One region of the Vibrio sp. R15-SG3-ISO1B genome, then DNA from elsewhere that is predicted to be linked to it. Evidence: predicted binding sites of a transcription regulator. Region 1 holds the regulator's gene; the other holds the start of a gene.
The links. Region 1 encodes PurR, which represses purine synthesis genes. Its sites were predicted from a motif close to TNANGNAAACGTTTNCNTNA; they were not measured.
Positions count from the first base shown of each region.

Region 2: a site for PurR is predicted at 3,095-3,114, ahead of AC6R0S_RS13580 (NCS2 family permease). Genes of this name have one in related genera too.

Region 1 is NZ_JCBDGG010000002.1:114,599-119,935, forward strand. Features, by position in the region: gene cmoM (tRNA uridine 5-oxyacetic acid(34) methyltransferase CmoM) at 1-200, opposite strand, end outside; gene elyC (envelope biogenesis factor ElyC) at 297-1,106, shown strand; gene torR (two-component system response regulator TorR) at 1,221-1,928, opposite strand; gene torD (molecular chaperone TorD) at 2,167-2,874, shown strand; gene purR (HTH-type transcriptional repressor PurR) at 3,113-4,117, shown strand; cyclic di-GMP riboswitch class I at 4,293-4,401, shown strand; gene AC6R0S_RS00750 (TfoX/Sxy family DNA transformation protein) at 4,606-5,199, shown strand.
Region 2 is NZ_JCBDGG010000045.1:84,478-89,814, reverse strand. Features, by position in the region: gene frsA (esterase FrsA) at 1-981, opposite strand, end outside; gene gpt (xanthine phosphoribosyltransferase) at 1,103-1,567, opposite strand; gene AC6R0S_RS13580 (NCS2 family permease) at 1,782-3,074, opposite strand; gene vcdP (small protein VcdP) at 3,530-3,616, opposite strand; gene AC6R0S_RS13570 (aminoacyl-histidine dipeptidase) at 4,065-5,337, shown strand, end outside.

The DNA of each region.
Region 1 (5,337 bases):
ATTTGTGCCAACCCACCCCCGGCATCGAGCACGTCGAGTGGTGAATCACTGGCGGGTAACGAGGCGAGGATGGTTTGAAGGTCTTCCCAAACAATGACTTGTCGAATCTCGCCTTTGTCAGAGCCGTATATATTTTTTGCAAATTTGTGGGCAATATCGTCGAAATTGCGGTCTTCAGTCACAGCAGCTTGAGTTATGATGTTGAATCGTGCTGCTATTCTGTCACAAGAAAGGCAGGAATAAAGAGGCTTTCTCTTAAATTATAATCAACTGGTGTTTTTTCGGACTATTTAAGTATGTTTGAGCTGAAAAAAGTCGTCTCGGCTTTACTTATGCCTTTGCCAGCCCTGCTGATCATTGGCCTTGTGGGACTCATGCTCGTCATGTTCACACGAAAACAAAAAACAGGATGTTTCGTTGTTCTCTTCTCGTTTGTTGGCATTTTTCTCGTTGCCTTCCAGCCCGTTTCATCACGTCTTCTCATGCCTATCGAGCGCCAATACTCGGCCTTTTTTCCTGTCGATGAATCGATTGATTATGTGATGGTGCTTGGCAGCGGCCATGTTGTGGACGACGATATTCCGCCCACCTCAGAACTGAGTCGCGCCGGCCTAATGCGTTTGACCGAAGGGATTCGTGTGATGCGAATTTATCCGGGCTCTAAACTGATTCTCTCAGGCTATGCCGCCGGTTCTGAAGTGAGCAATGCGCGCATGATGGCTAAAGTAGCGCTGGCGCTTGGCGTTTCTAAATCTGACATCATTCTGCTCGAAACCGCCAAAGATACTTGGGAAGAAGCGCGCCAAGCGGCAGCGTTCGTTAAGAACAAGAAGTTGGTGGTGGTCACATCGGCCAGTCACATGAACCGTGCCCTGAATGAATTCCACTCCGCAGGATTGAAACCTTACGCCGCGCCGACCAACTACCTAGCGCAGAGAAACATCGATCAAGCGTGGGAGAAGTACGCGCCGAAGGGCAAATATCTCGAACAAACTGAGCGCTACTGGCATGAAACGCTGGGCACCATTTGGCAACACCTCCGCGACTGGGCGTCCGATTATGAAGAGCAAGCCTTAGAGGTGGAGGCTGCGCAGAGCGACGTTTAACCGGCCGCCAGCGTAGACGGATAACGTCTTCGACCTAAAACAAAAATCCAGGCTGCATGCCTGGATTTTTCGTTTCTTTTGCGTCAATTTTCGCTCGTTAATTGCCGAACTACGTTAATCTCCGGCGAACATGTAGCCTTCGCCATGCACGGTGACGAATATCTGCGGATTTTTTGGATCCGCCTCCATCTTCGCTCTCATGCGTCGAATCAGGACATCGATAGTGCGATCATTGGGTGCGTCCACACGATGACTGATCATATTAAGAATGCGTTCCCGACTGAGCACTTGGTTAGGGTGAGAGGAGAGCGCCACCAAAAGCTCATACTCTGCTTTAGTCAGTTTGACCGGTTCATCCCCTCGGCTCAAAGCGCGGCGCTGAATATCGAACGTCCATTCAGCAAAGCGGACCACGCCGTCTTGCTGATCGCTGCCCGCGTTTTGCGCTCCCGCAGCCAGTGCGATGCGCCACAAGAGGTTCTTGACTCTGACGAGCAGTTCCCTAAGCTCAAATGGCTTAGTGACATAATCGTCCGCGCCCATTTCTAGACCAACAATCTTATCAATGCTGTCGGTACGCCCGGTCACCAAGATAATACCGATGTCCGATTGACTGCGCAGCTCACGCGTCAGCATCAAGCCATCTTCGCTGGGCAGATTGATATCCAGCATCACCAAATCGACCCGACTGCTACTGAGTACGTCGCGCATCTGCGCGCCATTCTCAGCTTGGCTCACCTGATACCCTTCGGTTTGAAAGTAGCCCGCCAATTTACGGCGAGTCACTTCATCATCTTCAACAACCAAAATGTGGTAGCTCATCGGCTCTACTCACTTATTCACACACTGATTCAATGGCTTTATTCTATTCATAATTAGTCACAACTCCATCTTTGTCCTCTTTGGGAGGTGAAAAGTTGGCGATTCATTGATGCAAAGCAAGCTTTGCTGCCCTGTTCACAAATTGCCATATTTGACCATTTCTTCTCATAATCAGGTTGACCGCTGTTCATTTTTATCCGTTAGACTTAACGGCATCTGATTCAGTTGAGAGCCCATCATGCCAGAGACACCTAACGCCCAGATTTCCGACCCTTTATCTCCCGCCGAAAAAGAGCAGCGCGCCTTTGATGAGCAACGCGCCGAGCTCTACTGGTGGTTTTCGAGCGTGTTTGCCAAAGAGCTCTCAGAGCAAGAGCTGGCCCAATATCATTCGGTGGACACACGTACCTTTCTGACGGGACTTGCACAAACCCCTGAGCTTAACGTAGCCGCAGACAGGCTCATCGATGCATTGAACCGATTGCAAGACAGGCCAGATGCTCAGTTGGAACTATCAGCCGACTATTGCGACCTGTTTTTAAAATCCGACCGAGACAGCGCGTTGCCTTACGCCTCTGTCTACTTAGATGAATCCGGACTGCTCAATGGGGAGCCCGCCAAACAGATGGACACTCTGCTCCAACAACATGGCGTGGCCGTGCATTCAGGGCTCAATGAACCTTCTGATCATCTCGCGATAGAGTTGGATTTTTTAGGTAACCTGATTGTGCGCGGCGCTCATGCAGCAGAGCAGACGGCAGGCGACACGCATCTCGCCTACCAAGAGCAAGCCGATTTTATTGAGCAGCATCTACTCCCTTGGATTGAGAGGTTTGCCGAGCGCTGCCAGCGCCTCGACACATTCGGCTTCTATGCGGCGCTGTCGTCGCTATTGTGCGCGTTCATTCAATTGGATAAAGCCTACCTGCAAGGCGATAGCGATTAAGCCCATACAAAAGGTGTGGCGAGATCCCAAAGGCGGGTTTTTTATTTGCCCAAATCGACGTTGCGGACTACAATCCGGTCCGCAAACGATAAAACTAATAAATACAAACCGCTTTTTGAGGGCGGTTTTTGTGTTTCTGATACTTTCTGTCTACATACTCTAAACTTTGTATAGACTTTACTTTTATAGACTTAACTTTTCATAGAATAGTAGGCAGTCATCGACAGGACAAAACCATATGGCCACGATTAAAGACGTCGCTCGCTTAGCGGGTGTCTCGACCACCACTGTATCCCATGTGATCAACAAAACACGCTTTGTCGCTGAAGCCACGCAAGAAAAAGTGATGGAAGCGGTTCAAGAGTTGAACTATGCCCCAAGTGCCGTTGCACGCAGCCTGAAATGTAACTCGACACGCACAATAGGCATGCTGGTTACTCAATCGACCAACCTTTTCTTCTCGGAAGTGATCGACGGGGTTGAGAGCTACTGCTACCGTCAAGGCTACACCTTGATCTTGTGTAACACTGGCGGCATCTACGAGAAACAACGTGACTACATTCGCATGCTGGCGGAAAAGCGCGTCGATGGCATCTTAGTGATGTGTTCAGATTTGACCGAAGAGTTGAGCGAAATGCTTGACCGTCATAAAGACATCCCTAAGGTGGTGATGGATTGGGGCCCGGAAAGCTCACAAGCCGATAAAATCATCGACAACTCGGAAGAAGGCGGCTACCTCGCAACAAAATACCTGATTGATCACGGCCACAAGCGCATTGCTTGCTTGAGTGGGCATTTTGAAAAAGCGGCCTGCCAAGAGCGCATCCAAGGCTTTAAGCGCGCAATGAACGAGTCGGGTTTGAGCGTCAACGAAGATTGGATCTTAGAAGGTAACTTTGAGTGCGATACCGCCGTGCTTGCCGCGGACAAAATCGTCGCCATGGACGAAAAGCCAACCGCAGTATTCTGTTTCAACGATACGATGGCGCTCGGTTTGATGAGCCGTTTACAGCAAAAAGGCATTCGTATTCCAGAAGACATGTCGGTCATTGGTTATGACAACATTGAGCTAGCCGAGTACTTTTCACCACCGCTAACGACGGTTCACCAGCCGAAGCGCCGTGTGGGTAAAAACGCATTTGAGATTTTGCTCGAACGTATTAAAGACAAAGAGCATGAAAAACGTATTTTTGAAATGCACCCAGAAATCGTCGAGCGCGATACCGTGGCGACGGTGAAATAGACCAACGAACAAGTTCAGCACATCACATCGACTAGCCCAGCGAGAATACTTCTCATCCGCTGGGCTTTATTCTCTCGGTAACACCCCTCTATTTTATGAACTAAGATCACATTTAACCCATCAAAACGTGATGTTTAGCCCATAAATTATTTATGCTTATTATGTTCGACGAATGCCACGAACAGGGCAAACCATTTCGAAAGGATGGGACGCAAAGCTTCCGGCCTGTTGCAGCCACTCAACGATATCAACGTTGATGACTGCTTGGTAGCGGGGTTGCCGATGGCAAATGTGCACTCCGTAATTCTTTATCAAAAGCAAAGAATACAATGAGTTAAACGTTGCGCGCGCATTATGCGCTCACACCGTGAGTAGGATTATTCTTTTATGAGCCAGAATGACACCCTACTGACACAAAACCTGCATATTTTTGCTAATCTCTCGGACCTGAATTTGGTGGCGTATTGTAATACACCGAGAATAACAGCATGGATAAACCAATTTTAAAAGACTCAATGCGATTGTTTGAACCATTGGGCAAGATCAAGTCTCGCTCAATGTTTGGTGGATTCGGAATCTTCGCTGATGACACCATGTTTGCCCTCGTGGTAAATGACAAACTTCACATACGCGCCGACGACTCGTTGGCCCAACAGTTTAATGCTCAGGGACTCGAGCCATACGTGTATAAAAAGCGTGGTTTCCCTGTGGTTACCAAATACTACGCCCTCGGTCATGACTGGGATCAGGATGTCGCTCAGACAGTTGCGATGGCAAACAGTGCACTAGAGGCGGCCAACAAAGACAAGCAGCGTCAAACCAACGCCAAACCAACGCGCCTCAAAGATCTGCCGAACTTGCGTCTGGCGACCGAGCGAATGCTCAAGAAAGCGGGTATCGACAGTGTCTCCCGTTTGGAGCAGACGGGCGCAGTGGAAGCGTATAAAGCGATTCGTTCCACACACTCTGCCGATGTCAGTATCGACCTGCTGTGGGCACTTGAGGGGGCAATTAAAGGTACGCACTGGTCTGTGGTCCCTCAAGCAAGACGCGACGAGCTCCTGAATCAGCTGCAAAGCTAGTCAGCGATAGCGTTCATTAATTCCAATACCCTTCTCAAGCCAGCCGAACACCGCTGGCTTGAGACGTTTTTAGCCGATGCTTTTTCAGCGTTTCCATTCCTTCGTCATAGAATTCAACGTGTTTTCCCCTTAGGGCGA
Region 2 (5,337 bases), on a different contig from region 1:
ATTCTTCCCAATGCGCGATGCCAACACGTCCAGATACATCTTGGGCATCTGCTTGATTTTATCCGGAGACGATAAGATGTCATGAATCGGCGCCCCTAGCGTTACGCACGCCTTGATCTTCTCTTGCTCCATAAATGACAAACGCACCATGGCATTGCCACCAAAACGAAACCCGATCAAACCCACTCGGTGATGATCAACCCAAGGAATATCAACCAGTTGATTGAGCACAGCCTGATGTAGGCAAGAGCTATCATGCGTCAGATTCCAATGGGTGTTGTGACCCATAGACGGCAAATCGATAGTGAGCATCGCGATGCCTTTTTTGGCTAGATGATCGCGAAATAGACGCCACATATCCGTTTGTAGACTATCGAGACCTGCGCTCACCATCACCACAGGTTGTGGCTCATCAGTGCGAGTTAAGTGAAGGTGGGCGACGATTTTTTTATTTTGATGCGGGATCTCTAGCCGTTTGATGGTGTACTTAGTCTGTTTCGCTGCTTCCTCATAAGCATTGCCCGCCAACACTTGCGCCTGAGCGGCGAGCGTATCGTTTTTGAGATGCGGATAACCAGCGATACTGTAACAAAGGGAGGCGTTAAAGAGCTCATCAGCCGCTTCTTCACCTTTGAGTTGTTGAGCGCGCTTTTGATGCAGCATACCCAACTTTGTCCACTCGAAGTTCCAGTTCCCGCTGTGATAGCCCATCACAGTATCTAGCCACTCATCGTGGGTACGCGAATGCTTTGAGGAGGCCATCGCCGCTAATACGCCTTCGATTTCGATAGGTTGTAGACCTTGCCATGTCCATTGCAGGCGGCGTAAGTTGCGATACCATTTGTAGCCGTCTTCGACACGTTTTTCATCCAGCAGCGCCTGACTTGATGGCATGTAGGCAATCAACTCCGACGTCTCTTTGGCTTTTTTATCTTTGGCAAACAGCGTCTCAGACAGGTTTTTGCTTACTTCTTCCGACATCACATTACTCGTGTATTCGTTCGATTCTTTCATAGTAATAAAAAAAATGACCCAAGAAAGGGTCATTTATCAAGATTCTTTATTGAAATCGCCAATGCATTCACCCAAAAGTGAAAAAGCATTACTTTTGCTTGCGATTGATCGGTTCGATGTATTGAATCGCCATATCCCATGGTTGCTCAATCCAAGTCTCTTGAGCGATATCAACCACGTAGTCATCTAAAAGTTCAGCGCCCGATGGTTTCGCGCACACGGCGATCAATTTCGCTTTCGGGTACAAGTCACGTAGTTTGCGTGCTGTGTCACCACTGTCGACCAGGTCTTCAACGATAAGGTAACCTTCACCGTCACCTTCAGGTGCTTTCAATACGCTCATATCACGTTGGTGATCGTGATCGTAGCTTGAAATACAGATGGTATCCACGTAACGAATACCGAGTTCACGCGCTAAAATAGCACCCGGTACTAAACCGCCACGGCTCACAGCCCAAATTCCTTTCCATTGCTCGGCAGGCATCTGCTTTTCTGCAAGTTCACGACAGTACGCGTGCATCTGATCCCAAGTGATGATGAATTTTTTACTCATTGTAATAACCTAATAGTTTTGTCCAATCGGCATCCCCTGAAAAACAAGCTCAGTTGATACAACCTACAGCTTGATGCACCAGGCCAAATAGGGGAAAAGCTACGCAAACGATTATTTTACCGGAAGCGGCGGCCAATACCAATGGCGAATTATATTCACTATAAAACAACGCCACAGCGAAAGCGCTGTGGCGTTGTTGATTCAATGCTTGTGATTAACCAGCGAAGACGTACTTCAGCAAGAAGACTGCCGATAGTACCCAAACGCTCACAGACACGTCGCGTCCTTTACCACTCAATAGTTTAATTGCAGCGTAAGAGATAAAGCCCAGTGCAATACCTTCTGCGATAGAGTAAGTCAGTGGCATCAGCAGACACGTCACCACAACCGGCGCCGCTTCTGTTAGATCACGCCAATCGATGCTGACCAAGCCAGACATCATTAGAATCGCTACGTAGAACAGTGCGCCAGCGGTCGCGTATGGAGGAATCATGCCAGCCAAAGGCGAGAAGAACAGTGCCAACAAGAACAGCACGCCAACAACCACCGCCGTTAAACCAGTACGACCGCCTGCCGCAACCCCTGCCGTAGACTCTACGTAAGACGTGGTGCTTGAGGTACCGAGTACCGCGCCCACTGACGTTGCTGTTGAGTCTGCTAATAGTGCTTTGTTCAAACGTGGTAGTTTGCCGTCTTCTTTAATGAAGTTCGCCTTAGTTGCAACACCCACCAGCGTACCCGCCGTATCAAAGAGATCAACAAACAAGAAAGCAAAGACCACTGAGATCATGCCCACTTCAAACACGTCAGCAATGTTCATTTCCATAAAGGTCGGCGCAATGCTTGGTGGTGTCGACATCACACCGCCCCACTGTACATCACCCACCAATAGACCGAGCGCGGTGATAATAAGGATCGCGATCATCACAGCGCCACGAACGCCGCGGTACACCAAACCGATGGTCAAGAAAAAGCCCAAGGCAGCCAAGGCTGGTGCGAGGTTTGTGATGTGGCCCAAGCCGACCAAGGTCGCTGGATTATCAACGACGATGCCTGAGTTTTGTAGGCCGATAAACGCAAGGAATAGACCAATACCCGCAGAGATACCCGTGCGCAGCGACAATGGGATGGAGTTGATGATCCACTCACGGATTTTGAATACCGAAAGCGCCATGAAGATCAAACCAGAGACAAACACCGCACCGAGCGCGACTTGCCATGAGTGACCCATACCCAAAACAACACCATAAGTGAAGAACGCGTTGAGGCCCATACCTGGCGCCAATGCAATCGGGTAGTTAGCGACAAAGCCCATGATAAAACAGCCAATCGCAGCGGCTAAACAGGTCGCAACAAAGACAGCGCCCTTGTCCATCCCTGCATCGGCCAGCATCGCTGGGTTGACAAAAATGATGTAAGCCATTGTCAGGAATGTGGTCACACCGGCAATGATCTCAGTTTTGACATTCGTGCCATTTTCACTGAGTTTGAACAGTTTTTCGAACATGATCGAATCCTAAAAGGGTAAAAAGTAAACGGTTGCGTAATCGATTGGCGGAATTATAAAGTCATCAAATAGTAAATTCCAGATAGAATTATGACTCTAATCAATATTTCGGGTTGTAAATGGGCAACCTATCGCTATAAAAGAGCCACAAACAAAACAAAAACAAAGAAAATTCATAAAGATAGAAAGAAAAGACATCATCATTCAGACGGTGAACTTTTGTACCATGTTGTAAACTTTCAAATCCAGAACGGCAGTTTGTAACCTGAGTAACACGTGCTTATGTGCATAATATGCAGAGAATGGCATTAATAAGGAGAAATCGGTGAGTTGGCGGATAAAAAAACGCCACTCAAAATGAGTGGCGGTTGAATCATGTCAGCGAAAACGGCGCTGCAAATATATTCCAATATTAGGGGGTGAACATAACGTTCGAGATAAACAAGCTTTCAGTGTTAGTAACCAAAGCTAGTGGGGTAAGTAAAGCTTCCTGTATAAACAGATTTGTTTAGCCAGAACGCTGCACTTGGTAAACCTTTCATAACATCACCTTCTAAATCAATTAAACACATTACAATGATTGATTTCTCAGTTCCTTGGAGGCGATAACTCGGACTCATCCTTTGAGCGTTTTTACTTCGCTGCCGAAGTGGTTACAAATATACCTTATAGAAATTAAATTACAACACCAAAAGTGATAAAAGTCACAAAAAATTGCGATTGCTGATTCAAATTAAACCGCAGTTGTAATTTAATTACATAAAAATCACTAGCATCTAAGTTAATCTGTCAGATTGATAATCACATCATTGAATATCCCGTCGATAGAGGGGTAGGCACTTTTCGCTGCAGTTTGCATCAACTCACTTGGGTATCGATCTTGAGAGTGCTATTCTGACCAACATCAAATCGGCAAGTTTGGATGTTTGTGCTACTCATCATTTGGTGCATAAGACAATATTTGCCATCTCTCATTATAAGGAGTTATCCGTGTCTGAGTTCCATTCTGAAATTAGCAGCTTGTCACCAGCGCCTTTGTGGCAGTTTTTCGACAAGATTTGCTCCATTCCTCACCCATCGAAACACGAAGAAGCCCTAGCGCAAATGATCATTGATTGGGCGACCGATCAAGGCTTAGAAGTCAAACGCGATCCAACCGGCAACGTCTTCATCAAAAAACCGGCGACCAAAGGGATGGAGAATAAAAAAGGTGTGGTTCTGCAGGCTCACATTGATATGGTGCCGCAGAAAAACGAAGACACGGATCATGATTTTACCCAAGACCCGATCCAACCTTATATTGATGGTGAGTGGGTCACCGCCAAAGGTACAACCTTGGGTGCGGACAACGGCATTGGTATGGCGTCTTGTCTCGCGGTATTGGCGTCCAATGACATTAAACACGGGCCACTAGAAGTGCTGCTGACGATTGATGAAGAAGCAGGCATGACTGGCGCATTTGGTCTTGAAGCGGGTTGGTTAGAAGGCGACATTCTGCTTAATACCGATTCTGAGCAAGAGGGTGAAGTGTACATGGGTTGTGCCGGTGGTATCGACGGTGAAATGACGTTCGAGATCCAACGCGAAGCTCTGCCCGCGGGCTATGTGACCCGACAGCTTATTCTTAAAGGCTTAAAAGGCGGACACTCAGGCTGTGATATCCACACTGGACGCGGTAATGCCAACAAACTCCTCGCTCGATTCCTAGCAGGTCACGCAAGCGAACTGGATTTGCGCCTGATTGAATTCCGTGGTGGTAGCCTGCGTAATGCAATTCCACGCGAAGCGTTTGTTACGGTCGCCGTCCCTGCTGAAAACGAAGCCAAGCTTGCCGAGCTTTATCAGTTCTACACACAACGGCTTATCAACGAGCTCGGCAAAGTGGAAACTAGCCTTGTCACGTTTAACGAAGCGAGTGAAAGTCAGGAAGGCGTGCTATCTATTAGCGATCAACAGCGTTTTATCGCCGCTTTGAACGCCTGCCCGAATGGCGTGATTCGTATGAGTGACGACATTGAAGGAGTGGTCGAGACCTCATTAAACGTTGGTGTCATTACCACAGAAAAAGAAGCCATTCGCGTTCTCTGCTTAGTTCGCTCTTTGATTGACTCGGGTCGCCAACAAGTTGAAGGCATGCTCACCTCCGTGGCTGAGCTTGCTGGTGCTAAGATCGCTTTCTCTGGCGCCTACCCTGGCTGGAAACCGGATGCGGATTCAGAGATCATGGCCATCTTCCGCGACATGTATGAAGGCATTTACGGTC